3 regions of the Kitasatospora sp. NPDC058170 genome follow, and region 2 is predicted to be linked to each of the others. Evidence: riboswitches for the same ligand, from Rfam matches in the RefSeq annotation. Region 2 holds a riboswitch; each other region holds the start of a gene.

Region 1 (7,837 bases), on a different contig from region 2:
GATGGTCGCGCTGGTGCTGGCCGACGCGGTGAGCGAGAAGTTCGGCGGCGACCACGTCACCGAGACCCGCCGCAACGTCCAGGGCTACCTGGACAACCTGATCGTCCGGTGACCGCACCCCTGGTGGTGCTGGTCGGCCCGCCCGGCAGTGGCAAGTCCACCGTCGGGCGGGCCCTCGCCGAGCGCCTCGGCGTCGGCTTCCGGGACACCGACGCCGACATCGAGCAGCTGGCCGGCAAGCCCATCCCGGAGATCTTCATCGACGAGGGCGAGCCGCACTTCCGCGCCCTGGAGACGGCGGCCGTGCGCACCGCCGCCGAATCCCACGGCGGCGTGCTGGCGCTCGGCGGCGGCGCGGTGCTGGCCGAGGAGACCCGCGCGCTGCTGCGCGACCTGCCGGTGGCCTTCCTGGAGGTCCCGCTGGCCGACGCGGTCAAGCGGGTCGGCCTGGACGCCCCCCGCCCGCTGCTGGCCGTCAACCCCCGGGCCCGCTGGCGCGAGCTGATGGAGGCCCGCCGCCCCCTCTACCTGGAGGTGGCCACCGCCGTCGTCGACACCGCCGGCCGCACGCCCGAACAGGTCGCGGACGCCGTACTGGAAGCACTGGAGCTGAAGACCCCCCATGACTGACACCGTCAGGATTCACGTCGGCGGCAGCGCCGGCCACGACCCGTACGACGTGCTGATCGGGCACCAGCTGCTCGGCGAGCTGGCGCCGCTGATCGGCACCCGGGCGCGGCGGGTGGCGATCATCCACCCGGAGGCGCTGGAGGCCACCGCGGACGCGATCCGCGAGGACCTGCTCGGCGAGGGCTACGAGGCGATCGTCCTCCAGGTGCCCAACGCCGAGGAGGCGAAGAACGCCGAGGTCGCCGCGTACTGCTGGTCGGTGCTCGGGCAGACCGGGTTCACCCGCAGCGACGTGATCGTCGGGCTCGGCGGTGGCGCCACCACCGACCTGGCCGGCTTCGTCGCCGCGACCTGGCTGCGCGGGGTGCGCTGGGTCTCCATGCCCACCACGCTGCTCGGCATGGTCGACGCGGCGGTCGGCGGCAAGACCGGCATCAACATCGCCGAGGGCAAGAACATGGTCGGCGCCTTCCACCCGCCGGTGGGCGTGCTGGCCGACCTCGACACCCTGGAGACGGTCCCGAAGCACGACTACGTCTCCGGGCTCGCCGAGGTCATCAAGTGCGGCTTCATCGCCGACCCGGCGATCCTCGACCTGGTCGAGTCCGACCCGGAGGGCGCGAAGACCCCGTCCGGGCCGCACACCGTCGAGCTGATCCGGCGGGCCATCCAGGTCAAGGCCGACGTGGTCTCCGGGGACCTCAAGGAGTCCGGCCTGCGGGAGATCCTCAACTACGGCCACACCCTCGGCCACGCCATCGAGCGCAACGAGCGCTACAAGTGGCGGCACGGCGCCGCGATCTCCATCGGCATGGTGTTCGCCGCCGAACTCGGCCGGCTGGCCGGGCGGCTGGACGACGAGACCGCCGACCGCCACCGCGCCGTGCTGGGCTCGGTCGGCCTGCCGCTGACCTACCGCGCGGACGCCTGGCCGAAGCTGCTGGACGCCATGAAGATCGACAAGAAGTCGCGCGGCGACCTGATCCGCTTCATCGTCCTGGACGGCCTGGGCAAGACCTCCGTCCTGGAGGGCCCCGACCCGTCGCTGCTGGTGGCCGCCTACGCGGAGGTCTCCGCGTGACCAGGGTGATGGTGCTCAACGGCCCCAACCTCGGCCGGCTCGGCAGCCGCGAGCCGGACGTCTACGGCGCCACCTCGTACGCCGGACTGGTCGAGCGCTGCACCGCGCTCGGCCGCGAGTTCGGCTTCGAGGTCGAGGTGCACGAGACCAACTCCGAGCAGCGGATGGTGGAGTGGCTGCACGAGGCGGCCGACGGCGGGGTGCCCGTGGTGATCAACCCGGGTGCCTTCACCCACTACTCGTACGCGATGCGCGACGCCGCCGCCCAGCGGACCGCCCCGCTGATCGAGGTGCACATCTCCAACCCGTACGCCCGGGAGACCTTCCGGCACACCTCGGTCATCGCCGCGGTCGCCTCGGGCACCATCGCCGGCTTCGGCCTCGGTTCGTACGAACTGGCCCTGCGCGCCCTCGCCGAGCAGCTCACCACGCGCTGACCGGCTGGTGACTCCCCGGTGACTCCCCGGTGATCCGGGGCTGAGGCCTGGTCAGCGGCCTGGTGGCGGCTCGGCGTCGGCCCGGCGGCGGACTGTGCCCGCCGCCGGGCCGCCGTGTAGTGTCCCCGCTGAAAGATGTCGGGAGGTGACCGTGACGCAGTACTCCGGGGGTGGAGAGCTCCCCCCACGTCCCGTCGCTCCGCCGGCCCCGGCGTACCCCGGTACCGCCACCGCCGCGCCGCAGCCCGGGTACGGCGGTCACCCGCCGGCGCCGCCCTCGGTGGTGCCTCCCGTCGCGGTGCCGCCCGCTGCCGTGCCTCCGGGTGCCGTGCCGCCGGTCCCGCCGCCGCCGGGGCCGCCCGTCGGCGTTCCGGTGCCCGCCGCCGCCCGGCCGGCGCCGAGCGCGCCGGTACCCGCGGGGTCGACCGGGCACTTCCTGCTGCCCTCCGGGGCACCCGTGCAGCTCCCGTCCCACCCGCCGCAGCAGCACATGCCGGCCGGCCCGCTGGCCGTCCTGCTGATCGGCCCGGCCGGTGCCGGGAAGACCACCGTCGCCCGGCACTGGGCCGAGCGCCGACCCACCCCGACCGCGCACATCAGCCTGGACGACGTCCGCGAGTGGGTGCAGTCCGGCTTCGCCAACCCGCAGTCCGGCTGGAACAACGCCTCCGAGGCCCAGTACCGGCTGGCCCGTCGGACCTGCGGCTTCGCCTGCCGCAACTACCTCGCCAACGGCATCTCCTGCATCATCGACGACGCCGTCTTCCCCGACCGCCCGGCGATCGGCCTCGGCGGCTGGAAGCGGCACATCGGCCCCGGGATGATCCCCGTGGTGCTGCTGCCCAGCCTGGACTCGGTGCTCAGCCGCAACGCCCGGCGCAGCGGCAACCGCCGCCTCAGCGACGAGGAGGTGGCCCGGATCCACGGGCGGATGGCGGGCTGGTACAACTCGGGGCTGCCGATCATCGACAACTCCCACCTGGACGTCGCCGCCACCGCCGCCGAGCTGGACCGGGTGATCCTGGCCCGGCTGATGGGGATCCCGGTCCGCTGACCTCCGGCCGATGCCCGGCGGGCCCGCTGACCAGGCCGGAGTGTCGGTGCCGGCTGCGATGATGGACACGTCCTGTCGAACCAGCGGGGGGAGCCGACGCCCGTGCCGGAAGGCCACATCATCCACCGTCTCGCCGCCGAGAACCGCACGGCCTTCGGCGGCCGCCCGGTCCGCGTGTCCAGCCCGCAGGGCCGGTTCGCGGACGGCGCCGCCCTGATCGACGGCCAGGTGCTGGCCGAGGCCGAGGCGACCGGCAAACACCTCTTCCTCGGGTTCGAGGAAGGCGCCTGGGTGCACATCCATCTCGGCCTCTACGGCGGCTTCACCTTCGCCGAGGGTCCCGCGCCCGAGCCGGTGGGGCTGGTCCGGCTCCGCCTGGAGAACGACGAGGGCTACGCCGACCTGCGCGGCCCCAACACCTGCGAGCTGATCACCGGGGCCGAGAAGGACGCCGTCGCCGCCCGCCTCGGGCCCGACCCGCTGCGCGCGGACGCCGATCCGGAGCCCGCCTGGCGGCGGATATCCGGCAGCCGGACGACGGTCGCCGCCCTGCTGATGGACCAGAAGGTGCTGGCCGGCGTCGGCAACGTCTACCGCGCCGAGGTGCTGTTCCGGCTGGGCATCAGCCCGCACCGGGCCGGGCGCGACCTCCGCCGTGCCGAGTGGGACGCCATCTGGGCGGACCTGGTCGACCTGATGCGCGAGGGCGTCGGCGCCGGCCGGATCGACACCGTCCGGCCGGAGCACACCCCCGAGGCGATGGGCCGGCCTCCGCGGGTCGACGACCACGGCGGCGAGGTCTACGTCTACCGCCGGGCCGCCATGCCCTGCCTGGTCTGCGGCACCGACGTCCGGACGGAGGCGCACGCCGCGCGCAACCTGTTCTGGTGCCCGGGCTGCCAGCGGGTCTGACCGGCCTCGGGTGACCGCGGGCGGCGCGCGCTCCGTGGGGGCCGCGCTCAGTGCGGTGCGCGCTGCCCGGCGCCGCGGGCCACCGTCCACGCGGCCGCGGCGCCGGCCAGGCAGAGCGGTGTGTAGAGGGCCAGGTTGAGCCGGTAGAAGGCCGAGTCGGTCGCGGCGCCGATCCCGGCCGCCCAGACCAGCCCCGCCAGTCCGCGCGCGAGCAGTCCGCCGGCCACCGCGCGCGGACCCCAGTGCAGGGCGAGGGCCGGCAGCCGGCGGGCGGTGGCGGGCAGCAGCCCGCCGCGGGCCGCCACCAGCGCGGCGCCCGAGAACAGCAGCCCGGCGAGCGGCAGCACCACCCGCGGGGTGAACGGCACGTCGGCGTTGAGCACCACCTGCGACAGCGTCGCGGTGTCCGGCGCCGGCCAGGTGCGGCCGGTGGCCCAGTAGACGTGCAGCAGCCCGTCGGCGGCGAGCACGGTGGCGATGGCGAGTGCGGCGGTACGGCGGCGGTTCATGACGGCCCCTCGGGTGTCCCGGCAGTGTGTCGCCCCACAGGAGCCGCCCCGGCGGGCGGACGTTCCTGTGGCGAGCGTCACAGCGGAAAGCGGCGGGGGCGAGGGAACGTCCGGCCGCCGCGGCGCCTCTGATCGGACGTGGATGGTCCCGACACCCCGACGGAAACCGCCGTGCTGGTCCGTGCCGCCCAGCGCGGCGACCAGCTGGCCGTCAGCGAGCTGCTGGAGCTGGTCACGCCGTACGTGCGCCGGCTCTGCGGCCCGATCGCGCTGGACGACGGGCCGGACGCGACCCAGGAGGCGCTGATCGCGGTGTTCCGCCGGCTGCGCCAGCTCAAGGACCCGGCGGCGCTGTTCGGCTGGGTCCGCTCGATCGCCGTCCGCGAGGCCGTCCGGCACGTGCGGCGGGTCGCCCGCTGCGTCCCCGCCGACCTCTCCGAGCTGCCCCGCCCCGGCGATCCGCAGCTCGCCACCGACATCGAGGACGTCCTCGCCCGGCTCACCCCCGAGCACCGCGCCGTCCTGGTGCTGCGTGACATCGAGGGCCTGGACGAGCGGGCCACCGCCGAGCTGCTGGGCGTGGCGACCGGCACCGTGAAGTCCCGGCTGTCCCGGGCCCGACTCAGCTTCCGAAGGGCGTGGCAGCAGTGACCGAGCGCATTCCCTGGCCGGTGGCCGGCTTCGACCCGGTCCGCCGCCTGCACGTCATCGCCGCCGCCACCCCGGGCGGCGCCGTCCACGAGGCGGTGATCGACGCCCCGTTCGACCAGGTCTGGGCGGTGGCCGCGGACCTGGAGGGCCGGCTGCCGCGCTGGCTGCCCGACATCCGCTCGGTCCGCCTCGGGGAGGGCCCGGCGGAGGGCCGCCGACAGGCCCTGGTGGTCGGCCACTCCCGCCTGCGCGCCCGCTTCGACGTCGAGCTGACGCCGGGCTGGTGCCTGATGCGCAGCCGTTTCCTGCTGGGCGGCCTGGCCGCCAGGCCCGAGTCGGACGGCACCCGCTTCGCCTTCCTCGGCGCCTTCCGGCTGCCCGGCGCGGGCCCGCTCGGCCGCGCCCTGCGGCCCGTCACCGAGCCGCTCGCCGACCGTTCGCTGCACCGCTTCGAACGCCTGGTCCGGGAGGGCTGAGGCCGCGCCCCGCGGGTGCGCCAGACCGGGCCCGGGGGCGGTCAGCCCGTGGCGGCGGCCGGTCCGGGGCGCCCGGTGGCGGGCTCGTGGTGCTCGGCGGCGGCGCACTCGTCGAGCAGGGGGCGCATGGTGTCGTCCACGAGCCGGTAGCGCACCACGCGTCCGTCCTTGTCGCCGGTGACGGCGCCGGCCGTGCGCAGCAGCCGCAGCGCCTGGGAGACGGCCGGATCGCGCATACCGGTGGCCACGGCCAGGTCGCTGACGGCGAGCGGCCCGGCCCGGTGCAGGGCGAGCAGCAGCGCGAGCCGCCCGGGGTCGGCGAGCAGCGAGAACCGCTCGGCCCAGGAGCGGACGTGCGCGGTGTCGCCGATCGCGGCGATGGCCTCGCAGACCCGGTGCCCGTCGATGGTGCGCTGGCCCGCGCGGTCGGCCGGTACGAGATGCATGGGCCCATTCTTGCAGCCGCCCCGCGCGGCCGGCGGGCTGTGATCCTGGACACCTGCGCAGGTGCGCAGCCTTGCAAGGGTGCTGTTCCGGCCCCTACGGTGTTGCCCGCCGTGGTGTTCGGGAAGACCGGTGACGGACCTTCAGGGGTCCCCAGTCCGGAGCGGCCCTCGCCACTGTGATCGGGGGGAGTCGTCCGTAGCCACGACGCCACTGGGTGCCTCGCGCGCCTGGGAAGGCGGGTACGGACGCCCCGTAAGCCAGGAGACCGGCCACGGCATCTCACGAACGTCATTCCACGAGGTGCTGGAGCGTGATCCCACGATGACCCTGCCCGAAACCGCCGCTGTGCCGGCGACACCCGCGGTGCTGCCGTCCTTCCGCTGGAGGCGGGAGGACACGATCCGCACGGCAGGGCTCATGGGGGTGATCCTGGCCATGCACGTGGTGGCCTTCGGGACGCTCGTCTTCCTGGTCGCCCCGCAGGAGTACGAGGTCGGTACCCAGGTCTTCGGGGTGGGCCTGGGCGTCACCGCCTACACGCTCGGCATGCGGCACGCCTTCGACGCGGACCACATCGCGGTGATCGACAACACCACCCGCAAGCTGATGGCGGACGGCAAGCGGCCGGTCTCGGTGGGTTTCTGGTTCGCCCTCGGGCACTCCTCGATGGTGGTCCTGATGGCCGCCCTGGTGGCGGGCGGCGCCCAGCTGGCCAACACGCTGATGGACGACGAGTCCGCCACCCACAAGTGGCTCGGCGTGGTCGGCACCACCGCCTCCGGGGCCTTCCTCTACCTGATCGGCGCGCTCAACCTGGTCGCCCTGCTGGGCATCCTGAAGGTGTTCCGGTCGATGCGGGCCGGGCGGTTCGACGAGGCGGAGCTGGAGGAGCACCTCAACGCGCGCGGCTTCCTGGCCCGGCTGCTGAACCGGGCCACCCGTTCGATCACCCGGCCCGGCCAGATGTTCCCGGTGGGCATGGTGCTCGGCCTCGGCTTCGACACCGCGACCGAGGTGACGCTGATGGTGATGGCCGGCTCCGGCGCGGCGGCGGGCCTGCCCTGGTACGCCATCGTCTGCCTGCCGCTGCTGTTCGCGGCGGGGATGAGCCTGTTCGACACGCTGGACGGGACGTTCATGAACTTCGCCTACCAGTGGGCGTTCTCCAACCCGGTGCGCAAGGTGTTCTACAACCTGACCATCACCGGGCTGTCGATCGCGGTGGCCTTCGTCATCGGCACCATCGAACTGGTGGGGGTGCTGCACGAGAAGCTGGACCTGACCGACCCGGTCAGCGGGTGGATCGCCGAGCTGTCGCTGGACAACGTCGGCTACGTGCTCGTCGGCCTCTTCGTGGTGGTCTGGGGCGCGGCGATCGCCTACTGGCGGCTGGCCAGGGTCGAACAGCGCTGGACCCCGGCGGCGGGGGAGGGCGCGGTCCTGGCCCAGGCTTCGACCCCGGCTTCGACCCAGGCTTCGGCTCCGGCGGAGGGCTGAGGCCGTCGGCGCCGCCGCCCGCCCGGACCGCGAACCCGGGCGGGGCCCGGGGCCGGGGGCGGCGGCTGCCCGGTCGGGTCTGCTCGGCGGGCGGATCGGGGTGGGGCTCCGTAGGCTCGACGCATGGCTGATGCGTACGCGGG
Region 2 (7,837 bases):
TGAGCAGCGCCTCGTCGGGCGCGCCGCCGTGCTCGTCCAGCCGCCAGGAGATCGGGCCGCCGGGCAGCCGCAGGCCGACGATGAAGTCCAGCGCGCGCCTGACGACGGGCCAGACCCACTCCAGGAAGGCGTCGTCGCCGGTGCTGAGGTGGTGGTGCCAGACGCCGACGGCTATGTACGCGCAGAAGTTGGTCTCCTTGGACGCGTTGGAGACCTCCCCGTCGGTGTAGCCGGCGTACCAGGAGCCGTCGGGGTTCTGGTTGCCGGCCAGCCAGCGGTACGCGGCCTCGGCGGCGGCGTGCTCGCCGGCGGTGTCCAGGGCCATCGCGGCCTCGGTGTGGTCCCACGGGTCGAGGTGGTGGCCGGTGAACCACGGTATGGCGCCGTCGGCGCGCTGCTCGGCGAGGATGCTGCGGACGGTCCCGGCCGCCTGCTCGGCGTCGAGCACCCCGTCGAGCAGCAGCACCTCGGGGACGGCGGCGGTCACGCCACCCCGCCCGGTGCGCGGTTCGGCTTGGAGGCGTAGGCGACGAAGCTCTTGCCGATGACGGGGTTGAGGGCCTTCTCGGCGGCCTTGGTGAGGGTGCTGATCACCGGGGTGCCGACGATGTCCCAGACCAGCAGCTGGTGGTAGGCCTTGACCGGCAGCGCCTTGTCGTTGTCCACGCCGACCGCGCACTTGATCCACCAGTAGGGCGAGTGCAGCGCGTGCGCGTGGTGGGTGCCGTACGGCTCCAGCCCGGCCTCCTTGAGCCGGTCGAGCAGTTCGTCGCCCCGGTAGATCCGGATGTGGCCGCCCTCGACCTCGTGGTACTCGTCGGAGAGCGCCCAGCAGATCTTCTCCGGCAGCCAGCGCGGCACGGTCACGGCGAGCAGGCCGCCGGGCTTGAGCACCCGGAACATCTCGTTGAGCACGCCCTTGTCGTCGGGGATGTGCTCCATCACCTCGGAGATGATGATCTTGTCGAAGTACTCGTCCTCGAACGGCAGGGCCAGCGCGTTGCCCTCCATCGCGACCGCCGACGCGCCCTCGGGGGCCTCACCGGCCTGCTCCATGGCGGCGAACCACTTCCTGACCTCGGCGATCTCCTCGGTGTTCTGGTCGAGGGCGATCACGTTGGCCCCGCGCCGGTAGCACTCGAACGCGTGCCGGCCCCCGCCGCAGCCCAGGTCGAGCACCCGGTCGCCGGGGGCGAGCGGGAAGCGCGAGAAATCGACGGTCAGCACTGCGGGCTCCCATTCCTTTGGTACCAGACGTTTGTGACGCTGCGCCGGACGAGCGTACGGCGCTGTCGGCGGCGGCCCGGACGGGCATCCGGCGCCGACCGGTGGCGGCTCAGGGGACGTAGCGCCAGCCCGGTCCGGAGCGGGCCCGCCGCCCGACCCCGGTGGCGATGGCCGCCCGGTACCCCTCCGCGGTCAGCTCGGCCGCCCGCTCCCAGGTGAACCGCGCGAGCACCCGCTCCCGGCCGGCCGCACCGAGCTCCGACCGCAGTTCCGGGTCGTCCAGCAGCCGTCCGAGCGCCGACGCCAGGGCGTCCGCGTCACCGGGCGGTACCGCGAGACAGGTCTCACCGTCCGGGCCGGCCACCTCGGGGATCGCCCCGCCGGTGGTGGCGACCAGCGGGGTGCCGGTGGCCATCGCCTCGGCGGCGGGCAGCGAGAAGCCCTCGTACAGGGACGGCACGCAGGCCACCTCCGCCGAGCGGTACAGGTCGACGAGCTCCCGGTCGGTCAGGCCGCTGCGGAACTCGATGTGCCGCTCCAGTCCGAACCGGCGCACCGCCTCGGCGACCGGCCCGGCCTCCTTCTGCGGCTTACCGACCACCACCAGGTGGGCGTCCCGCTCGGTACGGACCTTGGCCAGCGCCTCGACCAGGTGGACCAGGCCCTTGAGCGGCACGTCCGCGCTGGAGGTGGTGACGATCCGTCCGGGCACCCGGGCGATCTCCGCGGAGGGGGACCACAGCCGGGTGTCGGCGCCGATCGGGACCACCGAGATGCTGCCGGGCGCGGCGCCCAGGTGTTCGGCGATCTCGGTCTTGGAGCTGCCGGAGACGGTGATGATGTGGTCCAGCCGGGCGGCGACCCGGCGCTGCATCCGGGTGAAGGCGTACCAGCGGCGCAGCGAGAGCCGCCGCAGCGGGGTGGGGGCGGCGGCGAGCTCCAGCCGCCGGTCCACGGTGATCGGGTGGTGGATCGTGGTGACCAGCGGGAACCCGTGCCGGGCCAGGCCGAGCAGCCCGTAGCCCAGGGTCTGGTTGTCGTGCACCACGTCGTAGCGGCCCTTGTGCAGGGCGAGGTACTGGCGGGCGCGCAGCGAGAAGGTCAGCGGCTCGGGGAAGCCGCCGGTGCGCATGGTGGCGTACTCCAGCACGTCCACCAGGCCCCGGTACTCGCCCACGGCCGGGGTGCGGAACGGGTCGTCGCTCCGGTAGAGGTCCAGGCTCGGCAGCTCGACCAGGCGGACCGAGCCCGGCCCGTCGACCTCGTCGAGCACGGGGTACGGCTGGGCACCGATCACGTCCACGTGGTGGCCGAGGCGGGCCAGCTCCCGGGAGAGGTGCCGTACGTACACGCCCTGGCCGCCGCAGAACGGGTCCCCGCGGTACGACAGCAGGGCAATCCGCAGCGGCTGCGCGGTCATCCTCGGCCCCCATCTCGGCTGCATCTGTGGTTGTTGTCCATGACTGTGATCCATGACTGTGGTCCACGGCTGCGATCTTCGGCTGTCATCGTCGCCGCCGGTCGCTAAAGTAGATCAGGTTTCAGTGTGGTGTGGAGCTCGTCATCGACCATGTGAACAATGAGAGACCTCGAAGATACCGGCCCGTAGCTTGCCGTCAGGAGCCAGGGCTGGTGATTCACGCCACGCCACGGCCTGGTGATTCCCGCCACGCCGGACACCTGCGGAACACGCCGGTCCCGCCGGTCCTCCGCACGCCCGGCCCGCCCTGCCCGTCCTGTTGGAGCACACCGCCACCCGCGCCCCGGGAGCACCCTTGCCGTCGCCCGTGACCCCCGCGAACCCCATGCCCGCCACGCCCCCCGTGCCCCCTGCGGACCCCGCGCCCCCCGCGGACCCCTCGGACCCGGCGCGCCCGTCGGACCCCGTGCGCCCGTCGGACCAGGCGCGCCCGTCGGACCAGGCGCGCCCCGCCGATCCGCCGCTGACCGCCCGGCAGACCGAGCGCCGGCGCCGGATCCTGCGGGCCGCGACCGTGCTGGCCGCCCGGGGCGGGTACGAGGCGGTGCAGATGCGGGAGGTCGCGGAGGGCGCGCAGGTGGCGCTCGGCACCCTCTACCGGTACTTCCCCTCCAAGGTGCACCTGCTGGTGGCCGTGATGCTGGAGCAGTTGCAGGCCCTCCAGGAACAGGTACGGCGGCACCCGCCGACCGGGCCGGACCCGGCGCCGCGGGTCGCCGAGACGCTCACCCGGGCGTTCCACGCGCTCCAGCGCGAGCCGCTGCTGGCCGAGGCGATGGTGCGGGCGCTCTCCTTCGCGGACCGCTCGGTCAGCGCCGAGGTCGACCGGGTGAGCACCACCACCGCCCAGCTGATCCTGGACGCGATCGGCCAGTTCGGGCCGCCCTCCGAGAGCCAGCGGGCCGCCGTCCGGGTGATCGAGCACACCTGGCACTCGGCGCTGGTGGCCTGGCTGTCGGGCCGCGCCTCGATCGCCGAGGTGCGCGCCGACCTGTACACCGCGGCCCGGCTGCTCACCCTTCCCTGACTGGAACCTGTTCCTGTGCGGCGCGGTCGGGTGCGGCGGGTACGGCGGCTAAAGTCGACGGGCACGACAAATCCATCCGTTTCTCCTCCGGGGAAAGCCGGTGCGATTCCGGCACTGACCCCGCAACCGTGAGCCCGGTGCGCTGCTGCCGGGCGAGTCGGAGTGCCCGGAGAGAGGCGAGCGGCCACCCCGGGCGCACCGGCGCCCGGCACCGTCGAGGTCTACGGAACGGCCCACCCGGGCCACCACACCGCTCACCGAAAGGCGCACCTCCACCATGCTCACCGCCGCCCGTCTGGGCGCCGCCGCGCTGTCCGCCGCCCTGCTGGCCGGCGCGGCCGCCTCGCCGGCCCTCGCCGACACCCCCGCGCCCACCGCGCCCGCGCCCGCCGCGCCCTCGCCCGCCGCCGTCCCCGACAGCCTGTACGGCAAGGGCGACCCGACCTACGACGGGGTGTGGCGGCAGTCGCTCGCCCTGACCGCGCTGGCGAGCGCCAAGGTGGTGCCGGCCGACTCCGCCGTCTCCTGGCTGACCGGGCAGCAGTGCGCCGACGGCGGGTGGCCGTCGTACCGGGCGGACGCCGCCGCGGCCTGCGACGCCGCGACCGAGGACAGCAACGCGACGGCCGTCGCGATCCAGGCGCTGGTCGCGCTCGGCGGGCACCAGGACTCCGTGGACAAGGGCGTCCAGTGGCTCAAGGCCAACCAGAACGCGGACGGCAGCTGGGCCTACAACCCCGGCAGCCCCGGCGACGCCAACTCCACCGGGCTGGCCGTGAACGCTCTGTTCGCCACCAGGACGGACCCGGCGGGCGTCGCCAAGGCCGGCCGGAACGCCTTCGACGGGCTGGCGCTGTTCCAGCTCGGCTGCACCGCGCCCGCCGACCAGCGCGGCGCCTTCGCCTTCCAGCCGGACCCGACTGGCGCGCTCGCCCCGAACGCGCTGGCCACCGGGCAGGCCGCGCTGGCGGCGGCGGGCGGGAAGCTGCCGGTGGCCAACGCCAACCGGACCGACGCCGCGCCCAAGGCCCTGCCGTGCGCGGACGGCTCCACCGAGAAGGCCGTACCGCGCGCGGACTCCGCGGAGGCGGCCGGCGCGTACCTCACGGCGCAGCTCGCGGCGGGCGGCCAGCACCTGTCGCTTTCCAACCCGGGCGCGGCGCCGACGCCCGACTACACGGCCACCGCCTGGGCGGCGCTCAGCCTGGTCCAGGGCGGGCACCCGCAGCAGGCGGGCGGCACGGTGGACTGGCTGGCCAAGGAGGGCGGCGCCTGGACGAAGGGCGGCACCGACGCCTCGGCCACCGCGACCCTGCTGCTGGTCGCCCAGGCGGCGCAGCGCAACCCGGCGGACTTCGGCGGCACCGACCTGGTGAAGCAGCTGACCGCCCTCGGGCCGGCCCCGAAGGCGGTCAGTGCCGCTCCGAGCGCCGCTCCGGCGAAGGCGGAGAAGAAGGACGGGGGCCTCTCCCAGTACTGGCTGCTCGGCGTCGGGCTGCTGATCGGCATCGGCGGCGGCCTGGTGCTGAGCCTCCAGCGCAAGCGCGGCGCGAAGCTGTGACCACGCCGTCCGGCTCCCGGGCGGCCGCGTCGACGCCGGGGGCTTCGGCGGGCGCTTCGGCGGGGGCGGTCCGTGCGGCGGCCCGGCCGGTGGCCCCGGTGCCCGTCCGTGCGCCCGCCGGTCTTCCCGCCCGGGTGCCCGGGCGCGTGCCCGGCCGCGCGACCGTTGCGGCCGTGCTCATCGGGCTGCTGGCCGGACTGTTCATGGTCGGCGCGGCGCCGGCGCAGGCCGCCGGGTACCGGTACTGGTCGTTCTGGAAGTGGTCCGGCGACACCTGGACGTACCAGCAGCAGGGCCCGTCGGTCCACGTCCCACCGGACGGCAGCACGGACGGCTGGCGCTTCGCCGTCAGCCCGGACGGCGGACAGGACGCCGCCCGGCCCGGGGCGACCGGGGACTTCGGCGCGATCTGCGCGGACACCCCCGGGCAGCCGGGGCGCAAGCGGGTCGCCGTGGTGCTGGACTTCGGCACCGGCGCCGACGCCCCCTCCGGCGAGGCCCCGCCCGGACCGCGTACCGCGTGCGCCACCGTACCCACCTCCGCCACCTCGGCGGAGGTGCTGGCCGCCGTCGCCCCGCCGCTGCGCTACGACACCAACGGACTGCTCTGCGCCATCGCCGGCTACCCGAGGGCCGGGTGCGGCGACCAGCTCGGGGGCGGCGGAGCGGGCGGCAGCACCGGCAGCTCGGCCACCGCGCCGGGCGGCTCTGCCGGCTCCGCCAACTCGACCGGCCCCGGGGGCTCCGGAAACCCGGGCAGCTCGGGCGACGACCCGGGCAGCGGTCCCGACATCGGCCTGATCGCGGGCGGCGCACTCGTCGCCGCCCTGGCCGCCGGGGCCGTCTGGCAGGCGCGCCGCCGCCGGAGCTGAGCAAAAATATGTGGACCGGTCTACCTATTCACGAGGACATCGCCCGGCCCGGATATACCGACCGGTCTACATATACCGACCGGTCTACAGATATCGATCGCCCCTATGTAGACCGGTCCACTTATGAAGACCGGTCTACATAAAACGCGGCACCCGGAGTGAGAAGTCGGCCAGCCCGACTTCCCGCTCCAGGCCACCCGACGTCACCCGGCCCCACCCCCGCCCCGACCTGGACCCCTCCCCCGTGACCACACCCCGCGCCCCCCGTGCTCCTCGCACACCAGGCACGCCACGCACGCCACGCACGCCAGGCACCCCTCGCACTCCCCGGACGCCCCGCACACCACGGGTCCGTCCGCCCGCCGGCCCCCGGCAGCTGCACCCCGGCGCCTGGTGGCTGTGGGCGCTCGGCCTGGGCGCGGCCGCCACCCGCACCACCAACCCCCTCCTGCTGCTCCTCCTGGCCGCGGTCGCCGGCTACGTGGTGGCCGCCCGGCGCGGCGACGCACCGTGGTCCCGCTCCTACGGCGCCTTCCTGCGGCTCGGGCTGCTGGTGCTGGGCATCCGGATGCTCTTCGCCGTCCTGCTCGGCTCGCCGGTCCCCGGGACGCACGTCCTCTTCACCCTCCCCGAAGTCCCGCTGCCCGCCTGGGCGCAGGGCGTGCGGATCGGCGGCCGGGTCACCGTCGAGGGCCTGCTGGCCGCGCTGTACGACGGACTCCGGCTGGCCACCCTGCTGGTCTGCGTCGGCGCCGCGAACGCCCTGGCCAGCCCCGCCCGGCTGCTGCGCGCCCTGCCCGGCGCGCTCTACGAGGCCGGTGTGGCCGTCGTGGTGGCGATGACCTTCGCACCGAACCTGATCGCCGACGTCCAGCGGCTGCGCGCCGCCCGCCGGCTGCGCGGGCGCACCGACCGGGGCGTCGCCGCCGTGCTGAGCGTCGGAATCCCCGTCCTGGAGGGCGCGCTGGAGCGCTCGGTCGCGCTGGCCGCCGCGATGGACACCCGGGGCTTCGGCCGCACCGCCGACGTACCGCCACGCCTCGCCCGGGCCACCGCCGCCCTCACCCTGGCCGGCCTGCTCGGGATCTGCCTCGCCGCGTACGGCCTGCTCACCGCCGGCGGCACGGGCTGGGCGCTGCCGGTCCTGCTGCTCGGCCTGGCCGCCGCCTTCACCGGCCTGCTGCTCGGAAGCAAGCGTTCCATCAGGACCCGCTACCGACCCGATCCCTGGGCCCTGCCCGAGTGGCTGACCGCCGGCTCCGGCGCCGCCGTGGCCGCGCTCACCATCTGGCTGTCGTCCCGCGACCCGGCCGCCTTCGCGCCCACCGTCGTCCCGCCGACCGCCCCCGCCCTGCCGCTGGCCGCCGTCCTCGCCGTGCTGCTCGGCCTGCTCCCGGCCTTCGTCACCCCGAACCCGCCCCGGAGGGCCTCGTGATCACCTTCGAGCAGGTCTCCGTCCAGTACGCCGACGCCGCGGCGCCCGCCCTGAGCGGAGTCGACCTGACCGTCCCCGAGGGCGAACTCTGCCTGCTGGTGGGCCCGTCCGGCTCCGGCAAGTCCACCCTGCTGGGCACCGTCAGCGGTCTCGTCCCGCACTTCACCGGCGGCGCGCTGCACGGCCGGGTCACCATCGACGGCCGGGACACACGCGAGCACCGCCCGCGCGAACT
Region 3 (7,837 bases), on a different contig from region 2:
GGCGGAGCTGGAAGAAGACGTCCTGCAGGCCCATCACGCCGAGGCCCACCGGGCGCCAGCGCGAGTTGGAGGCGCCGGCCTCGGGGGTCGGGTAGAAGTTGATGTCCACCACGCGGTCGAGGAAGGTGACGGCGGTGCGGACGGTCGAGTCCAGCCGGTCCCAGTCCATCGCGTTCAGCAGGTCCCCGGCGGTGGCGCCGGCGGCGACGTGGGCGCCGAGGTTGACCGAGCCGAGGTTGCAGACGGCGGTCTCGGAGTCGTCCGTGACCTCCAGGATCTCGGTGCACAGGTTGGAGGAGTGCACCGTGCGGCCGGGCAGCGCGGTCTGGTTGGCGGCGCGGTTGGAGGCGTCCTTGAAGGTCATCCAGCCGTTGCCGGTCTGCGCCAGGGTGCGCATCATCCGGGCGTACAGGGTCTGCGCGGGGATGGTGCGGACGGCCTTGCCGGCCTGCTCGGCCTTCAGGTACGCCTCGTCGAACTCGACGCCCCACAGGTCGACCAGCTCGGGCACGTCGGCGGGGGAGAACAGCGACCAGTCGGCGTTGGCGTTCACCCGGCGCATGAACTCGTCCGGGATCCAGTGCGCCAGGTTGAGGTTGTGGGTGCGGCGCGCCTCCTCGCCGGTGTTGTCGCGCAGCTCCAGGAACTCCTCGATGTCCGCGTGCCAGGTCTCCAGGTAGACACAGGCCGCGCCCTTGCGGCGGCCGCCCTGGTTGACGGCGGCGACCGAGGAGTCGAGGGTGCGCAGGAACGGGACGATGCCGTTCGACTTGCCGTTGGTGCCCCGGATCAGCGAGCCGCGCGAGCGGATCCGCGAGTAGGACAGGCCGATGCCGCCGGCGTGCTTGGAGAGGCGGGCGATCTGGGCGTAGCGCGAGTAGATCGAGTCCAGGTTGTCCAGCGGCGAGTCGAGCAGGTAGCAGCTCGACATCTGCGGGTGCCGGGTGCCGGAGTTGAAGAGGGTCGGCGAGGAGGTCAGGTACTCCAGCCGGCTCATCAGGCGGTACAGCTCGGCCACCTCGCGCACCGACTGCTCGCTGTCGCCGACCGCCAGGCCGCTGGCGACGCGGAGCAGGAAGTGCTGCGGGGTCTCGACGACCTTGCGGGTGATCGGGTGGCGCAGCAGGTAGCGGCTCTGCACGGTGCGCAGGCCGAAGTACTCGAAGCGGTCGTCGCCGCTCGGGTCGATCAGCGCGTTCAGGGCGGCGGCGTGCTTGGCCACGAAGGCGGCGGTGGTGTCGCCGATCAGGCCCTCGGCGTGGCCGACGGCGATCGAGGCGGAGAACGAGACCGAGCCCTGGCTGACGGCCTCGTCGACGATCTCCAGGGCGAGCAGGCGGGCGGCCAGCTTCGAGTACTGCGGGTCCTCGGCGATCATCGACGCGGCGGCCTCCACGGCCAGCCCGCGCAGCTCGGCGAAGTCCGAGCCGGCGTGGCGGCCGCGGAGCGCGGCGGCGGCGACATGGCCGGGGTCCACCTGGGGGAGATCGACGCTGCGGTCGGTCAGTAGCCGGAGCAGCGAACCACCGGGGTCGGAAACCGTCGGTTCGGCGGGGGAACCCTGGGCGGGCAGGGTGGCTGAGGCAGCGGTGGTCAAGGCGCTCTCTCCTGGCGGCGATCGGCGGTGGATCCGGCAACCGGGCCGACCGGGGCAGGGGAGCACGGCGCGAACGCCTGGTGGCGTCGCGCGACGGTGGCATCCCCGGCCCGCCCGCGAGGCCCGGAAGTACTGCACGTGCTGCAGGGCCTCTGCGGGGAGGCCGTGGCACGCCGTCGGCAGGTACTCGGACTCGCGGGCTCTCAGGGGAGCCGCCCGCACACCGCTGCGGGGCAGTCCCGGACTCGCACCGGGTTCCCCTGCGTCGACAGCAGGATCGAGCATACATCTAGTGGTGTCCGCTCGATGCGACACCACATGTTGTGCGGCGCCGCGTGTCGGGACGATGACGGCGGGTGCGGGTGCGGCGCCCGGGGTGTCCGGCGGACGGCCGGTTTTGGGAACGGATTGGTTACCGGACGACCGGCCGTCGGGGTCATGCCCTACGATCTCGGCACATGAGCGAGGGAACGGGCGTACCGGCGGAGTGGACGCGTCAGCCGGCGCAGCCGGTGCCGGGTCAGCAGCCGGAAACGCCGGGTCAGGTGCCGCCGGGTCAGCCGCCCGTGCCGCCGCAGCAGCAGGGTGGGCCGGTGCCGCCGCCGCCCGGTGGCTTCGGACCGCCCGCGACCCCGTACGCGCAGCCGGGGGCCGGGGTGCCGCCGCAGGCCCCGCCGCCGGCGCCGCCGCACGTGCCGACCGGTCCGGGCGGCTACCCGCCGTCGGCCCAGACGGTGCCGATGCCCCCGGCGCAGCCGCAGCCGCAGTCGCACCCGTTGGCCCAGACCGTGCCGATACCTCCGGCGCAGCCGCAGCCGCAGCCGCTGGCCCAGACGCTGCCGATGCCTCCGGCGCAGCCGCAGGGCCCCGGCGGGCCGCCCCCGTACAACCAGTGGCCGCAGGCCGCCGCGCCGCAGTCCGCCGCCGAGCCGGACTGGGGCGCGATGGCGGACCGCCACGCGAACGAGTCCCGCAAGCGCAAGCGCCTGTGGATCGGCGCGGCGGCGCTGGCCGCCGTCGTGGTCGGCGGTGTGGTCGCGGCCGGCGTGTGGATCAACGGCGACGGCAAGGGCGGCGACCCCAAGCCGGCCGCCAGCTCCACCCCGGCCGGGGTGCCCACCGAGCAGGCGCTGGCCGTCATCTCGGACGCCGCCACCGACAAGCTCCCGGTCGACGCCGCGACGCTGTTCCCGGACCAGACCCGCACCGTCGACGGCAAGGTGTGGACCCGCAAGGTGACCGGGGCGACGTCCCCGTGCTCCAAGGCGACCACCGGCGGCCTCGGCCTCGCCCTCGGCGACGACACCTGCCGCTCGCTGGTCCGCGCGACGTACGTCAGCGGCGACAGCGCGGTGACGGTCGGCGTCGCGGTCTTCGACAACAAGGCGGGCGCGGACCGCGCGCTCGGCCGTCACGCCGGCCTGATCCAGGGTCTGGCCGGCCCCGGCGTGGCCATGTTCTGCGTGACCGACAAGTCGGGCTGCACGGAGACGCACGCCGCGATCGGCCGCTTCGGCTACTTCACCGTGGCGGGCTCGCTCAAGCAGACCCCGGACCAGGGCGACCCGGTGGCCTCGACCGCCGGCACCTCGCTCGCGGACCGCACCAAGGCGGTCCTGCTGGGCCGCGCCGGACACACCGGCTGAGCCTGCCGGAGGAGGCCGCCGGCGGACCGTCCGGCGGCCAACCGTCCCGGTGCGGACGGCAGATGGCTGTCCGATAGGATGACCGCCTTCGGGGGGAGGCACCGGCCTGCCCCAAAGCGCCCCCGAAACGGGGAATCAGCGAGCAGGAGGTACCGCGCGGTGAGCGCTGCCGTCAATGCGGCCAGCAGACGGCGCAGAGCGGCAGGCCGCAGACGCGGCAGCCCGGGCGAGCCCGTCCCGTCGATGCTGCTGCCGGCCCCGCCCACTTCGCAGGAGAAGTACAGCTACACCATCAGGCACCAGTGGGTGCTGACCCTCTGCTCGGTGGTCAGCTTCGCCTGCCTGGTGGTCAGCCAGGGTCAGCTGTACTCCGTGGGGTCGTGGTTCTGGCTCTGCGTGCCGTTCCTGTTCTTCACGGTCGTCTACTACCTGGTGTCGCTGCGCGTGAACAGTTTCACGCCGAACTTCGACATCAAGGAGCACCGCCGGCTGGTCCGGCAGTGGAAGCCCGACGAGCTCCCGACCGTGGACGTCTTCCTGCCGGTCTGCGGCGAGCCGATCGAGGTGCTGCACAACACCTGGACGTACGTGCGGAAGATGGCCGAGCACTACCCGGGCCTGGTGATGCCGTTCGTCCTGGACGACGCGGCGAACCCCGAGGTCGAGGCGATGGCCGCCGACTTCGGCTTCCGGTACGGCGTCCGGGAGAACCGGGGCTGGTTCAAGAAGGCCGGCAACCTGCACTACGGCTTCGGGCGCTCGGACGGCGAGTTCATCCTGATCCTCGACGCCGACTTCGCGCCCCGCCACGACCTGCTGCACGAGGTCCTGCCGTACCTGGAGCGGGACAGCAGGCTCGCCATCGTGCAGACGCCCCAGTTCTTCCGGGTGCTGGACTCGCAGAACTGGATCGAGCGCGGCGCCGGGGCGATCCAGGAGCTGTTCTACCGCTCGGTCCAGGTCGCCCGGCAGCGCAACGACGGCGCGATCTGCGTCGGCAGCTGCGCGGTCTACCGGCGGGCGGCGCTGGAGGAGAACGGCGGCACCACGCTGATAGCCCACTCCGAGGACGTCCACACCGGCTTCGACCTGCGCGCCCTCGGCTGGGACCTGCAGTACGTACCGGTGGCGCTGTCCACCGGTGTCTGCCCGGACAACGCGGGGGCCTTCCAGAACCAGCAGTACCGCTGGTGCATGGGCTCGATGTCGCTGATGACCAGCCGGAAGTTCTGGCAGACCAAGCTCGACTTCACCACCCGGCTCTGCTACATCTCCGGGTTCCTGTACTACATCCACACCGCGCTGCTGACCTTCGCGCTGCCGATGCTGCCGATCATGCTGCTGCTCTGGCGGCCCGACCTGCTCAGGGTCGAGCACCTGACGCTCGTCATCCCCAGCCTGGTGTACGCGACCCTGATCTTCCCGCTCTGGCACCGGGCGCCGTACCGCCTGGAGGCCTGGGCCGGCCGGATGATGTACGGCTGGGCGCACTTCTTCGCGGTCTGGGACCTCGTCCGCGGGCGCGAGCGCGGCTGGCAGCCGACCGGTTCGAGCAAGGCGAAGAACCGCCAGCGGCGGTTCTGGACCGGCATCATCGTCTGGGGCGCGGGCTCCGCGCTGGTCTGGGTGGTCGCGGCGGTCTACCGGATGTTCACCATGTACCCGCTGGACTTCGCCCTGGTCCTCTCCTCAGGCCTGTTCTACGCGGTGACCGTCGGCCGCATCCTCATCCAGCCCCGATCCCAGGACGCAGTGGCATGACGCTCCACACCACCTCCGGACCGGGCAGCCGGGCCCGCTCCGGGCTGGTCCGCGCGCTCGCGGCGGCCCTGCTGCTGTTGCCGCTGGCGGCCTGCGACCTGCTCGGCGAGAAGCCGCTCGGCCCGGTGGCCGCCGCTCCGGCCCCGGCCCCGACCGCCTCCGGCACGGCCACCGCCGGGGCGTCGCCGGCCGCCTCCGGCACGGCCCCCGCGCCGACCACGGCGGCGCCCGCCAACCTGCCGTACGACGTCCGGCCGCTGCTCAAGCCGGCGAAGAAGTACATCGGGGTGGCCGTGGACGGCGCCCCGCAGTCGATGACCGGCGTGGACGAGTTCGCGACGAAGGCCGGCAAGCGGCCGAACATCGTCGAGTACTACTCCGGCTGGGGCGACGAGTACGACGTCAAGGGCGTGACCAACGCCTGGGCGGCCGGGGCGATGCCGTTCATCGCCTGGGAGCCGTACAAGACGCCGCTGGCGGACATCGCGGCGGGCAAGCACGACGACTACGTCAAGCGGTACGCGGCCGCCGTGCGCAACACCAACATCCCGGTGGCGATCAGCTTCGCCCACGAGTTCAACGGCACCTGGTACGACTGGGGCACCAAGACCACCACCGCCGCCGACTTCGTCGCCGCCTACCAGCACCTGCACGACGTGTTCACCCAGCTCGGCGTCGGCCAGGTGATCTGGGTGTGGAGCCCGAACAGCATCAACCCGGTGCCGACGGTGACGCTCAAGCAGTACTACCCCGGTGACACCTACGTCGACTGGGTGGGGATCGTGGCGTACTACACGCACCTCGAAGCGGGCACCTTCGACACCCTGTACACGCCCACCCTCACCCAGATCCGCACCTTCACCGGCAAGCCCTGGATCATCGCCGAGACCGGCTCCGAACCCGGCGCCCGCAAACCGGCCGACATCTTCAACCTCGCCGCCAACGTGCTGAAGCGCCCCGACTGCCTGGGCTTCATCTGGTTCAACCTCAACAAGGAGGTCGACTGGCGGATCGAGAGCGATCAGCAGTCCCAGACCGCCTTCAAGCAGGCGGTCTCCGACGGCCGCTACAGCTTCGATGTGAAGAGCCCCTGATGACGTCCTCCCCTGCGCACCGCACCCGCCGCCGGGTCCCCGGCCCGAGACCGGAGGCCGCCGACGGCCGCCGCGCCGACGGCCCGTCCGTCGAGGCCCCGCCCGCCGGGCCGCCGGCCGCCGAGCCGCCGTCCGCCGGGCAGTCGCCCGCCGAGGCGGCGCACGGCGAGCCGCTGCCCGTCGAGGACGGGCCGGTCCGGATCCCCGACACCGGAGGGTCCTGGTTCGAGAGCCCCCGCCCGCAGCCGGCCCGTTCGCACGAGGCCCGCCCGCGGGAGGCCCGTTCGCACGAGGCCCTGCCGCACGAGGCGCCGCTCGACGGCGACGCCGAGCAGCCCGGGCCGCGCCGCGGGCGCCGCCGGGCGCCGGGGGCCGAGCAGGAGCAGCCGGTACCCGCCGCCCCCGCCGAGGAGGGACCGGCCGAGCCCGCACAGGCGCTGCCCGGGCCGCGCCGCGGCCGCCGCCGGGCGCCCGGGGTCGAGCAGGAGCAGCCGGTACCCGCCGCCCCCGCCACCGACGAACCGGCCGAGCCCGCGGAGCCGGACCCGGACCCGGACCCGGCGCGGGAACCGGAGTCGGAGGCCGGACCCCGCCGCGGCCGCCGCCGGGCCGCCGAGGCCGACACGGCCGACGAGGTCGACGAGGGCCCCGGCTACACCCTGCCGCCGGTGCCCGAGGCCAGCTGGACGCTCGACTCCGGCCGCCGCCGCTCCTGGGTCAGCCGGGCCCTGCTGATCGCCATCCTGGCGATCCAGACCGCGATGTCCGTGCGCCTGTCGAACACCGCGTTCCAGGACGAGGCGCTGTACATGTACGCCGGACACGCGCAGCTGTCCCACTGGATGTACGGCACCCCGATGCCGAAGGACTACAACAGCTACTTCTCCGGCTCGCCGACGCTCTACCCGATCCTGGCCGCGGTGGTGGAGAACCACTTCGGCATGCTCGGGGTGCGGCTGTTCAGCCTGCTCTCCATGCTGGGCTCCACCGCGCTGCTCTACGGCTTCAGCCGACGGCTGTTCAACGAGCGCGTCGCGCTCGGCGCGGCGGCGATGTTCGCGGTCACCCAGTCCACCGTGGTGCTGGGCTTCTTCGCGACCTACGACGCCCCGGCGGTGCTGCTGCTCGCGCTGGCGATCTGGATCGTGGTGCGCAGCGACCGGGCGCCCGCCGCCGTCGTCCTGGCGGCCGCACCGGTCGCGGTGCTGGCGGTCGGACTGAAGTACGCCTCGGCGCTCTACCTGCCCAGCCTGGTGCTGCTCGCGGTGCTGACCGGGCGGCGCGAGGGCGCCCGCCAGCCGCTGCTGCGCGGGGTGCTGCTGGCGGCCGGCTCGGGTGGGCTGCTCTGGCTCGGGATGACCTTCACCGACGTCCTCAAGGGCGTCCAGGCGACCACCACCCAGCGCGAGCACGGCACCGAGCCGTGGACGGAACTCGCCCGCCAGTGCGTGGAGTTCAGCGGCCTGATGTTCGTCACCGCGGTCGGCGGCGCGATCGCCTACGCGCTGCGCGGCCGGATGAACGAGTCCCCGCTGGTGCGTACGATGACCGGCCCGGGCCGGCGCCGGCGGGTCCTGCTCGGACTGCTGCTGACCGGCACCGCGCTGCTCGCCCCGGCCTACCAGATGCACCTGAACACCTCGGTGGCGCTCTACAAGCACCTCGGCTTCGGCCTGCTGTTCGCCGCGCCGATGGCCGGCATCGGCCTGGCCCGACTGGTCGGCCCGCACTTCCGGCAC

Evidence for each region. Region 2 has a riboswitch for cobalamin ahead of ACFVVX_RS01520 (prenyltransferase/squalene oxidase repeat-containing protein). Riboswitches for the same ligand answer to the same signal wherever they lie in the genome.
Region 1: it holds a riboswitch for cobalamin, as region 2 does, so the genes downstream of both, ACFVVX_RS30690 (HoxN/HupN/NixA family nickel/cobalt transporter) here and ACFVVX_RS01520 (prenyltransferase/squalene oxidase repeat-containing protein) in region 2, are expected to answer to the same signal.
Region 3: it holds a riboswitch for cobalamin, as region 2 does, so the genes downstream of both, ACFVVX_RS12155 (ribonucleoside-diphosphate reductase subunit alpha) here and ACFVVX_RS01520 (prenyltransferase/squalene oxidase repeat-containing protein) in region 2, are expected to answer to the same signal.

Annotation. Positions count from the first base shown of each region.
Region 1 is NZ_JBHVUV010000033.1:2,225-10,061, reverse strand. It holds gene aroC (chorismate synthase) at 1-112, shown strand, start outside; gene ACFVVX_RS30735 (shikimate kinase) at 109-630, shown strand; gene aroB (3-dehydroquinate synthase) at 623-1,711, shown strand; gene aroQ (type II 3-dehydroquinate dehydratase) at 1,720-2,148, shown strand; gene ACFVVX_RS30720 (AAA family ATPase) at 2,300-3,202, shown strand; gene ACFVVX_RS30715 (Fpg/Nei family DNA glycosylase) at 3,305-4,114, shown strand; gene ACFVVX_RS30710 (DUF3995 domain-containing protein) at 4,162-4,623, opposite strand; gene ACFVVX_RS30705 (RNA polymerase sigma factor) at 4,795-5,274, shown strand; gene ACFVVX_RS30700 (SRPBCC family protein) at 5,271-5,750, shown strand; gene ACFVVX_RS30695 (ArsR/SmtB family transcription factor) at 5,792-6,196, opposite strand; cobalamin riboswitch at 6,292-6,486, shown strand; gene ACFVVX_RS30690 (HoxN/HupN/NixA family nickel/cobalt transporter) at 6,519-7,694, shown strand; gene ACFVVX_RS30685 (M24 family metallopeptidase) at 7,818-7,837, shown strand, end outside.
Region 2 is NZ_JBHVUV010000001.1:320,758-328,594, reverse strand. It holds gene ACFVVX_RS01540 (prenyltransferase) at 1-487, opposite strand, end outside; gene ACFVVX_RS01535 (class I SAM-dependent methyltransferase) at 484-1,227, opposite strand; gene ACFVVX_RS01530 (glycosyltransferase family 4 protein) at 1,337-2,647, opposite strand; gene ACFVVX_RS01525 (TetR family transcriptional regulator) at 3,114-3,734, shown strand; cobalamin riboswitch at 3,800-3,923, shown strand; gene ACFVVX_RS01520 (prenyltransferase/squalene oxidase repeat-containing protein) at 4,012-5,295, shown strand; gene ACFVVX_RS01515 (SCO2322 family protein) at 5,469-6,167, shown strand; gene ACFVVX_RS01510 (CbiQ family ECF transporter T component) at 6,544-7,602, shown strand; gene ACFVVX_RS01505 (ABC transporter ATP-binding protein) at 7,599-7,837, shown strand, end outside.
Region 3 is NZ_JBHVUV010000009.1:16,436-24,272, reverse strand. It holds gene ACFVVX_RS12155 (ribonucleoside-diphosphate reductase subunit alpha) at 1-1,573, opposite strand, end outside; cobalamin riboswitch at 1,758-1,899, opposite strand; gene ACFVVX_RS12150 (hypothetical protein) at 2,056-3,243, shown strand; gene ACFVVX_RS12145 (glycosyltransferase family 2 protein) at 3,487-5,004, shown strand; gene ACFVVX_RS12140 (glycoside hydrolase family 26 protein) at 5,001-6,098, shown strand; gene ACFVVX_RS12135 (ArnT family glycosyltransferase) at 6,098-7,837, shown strand, end outside.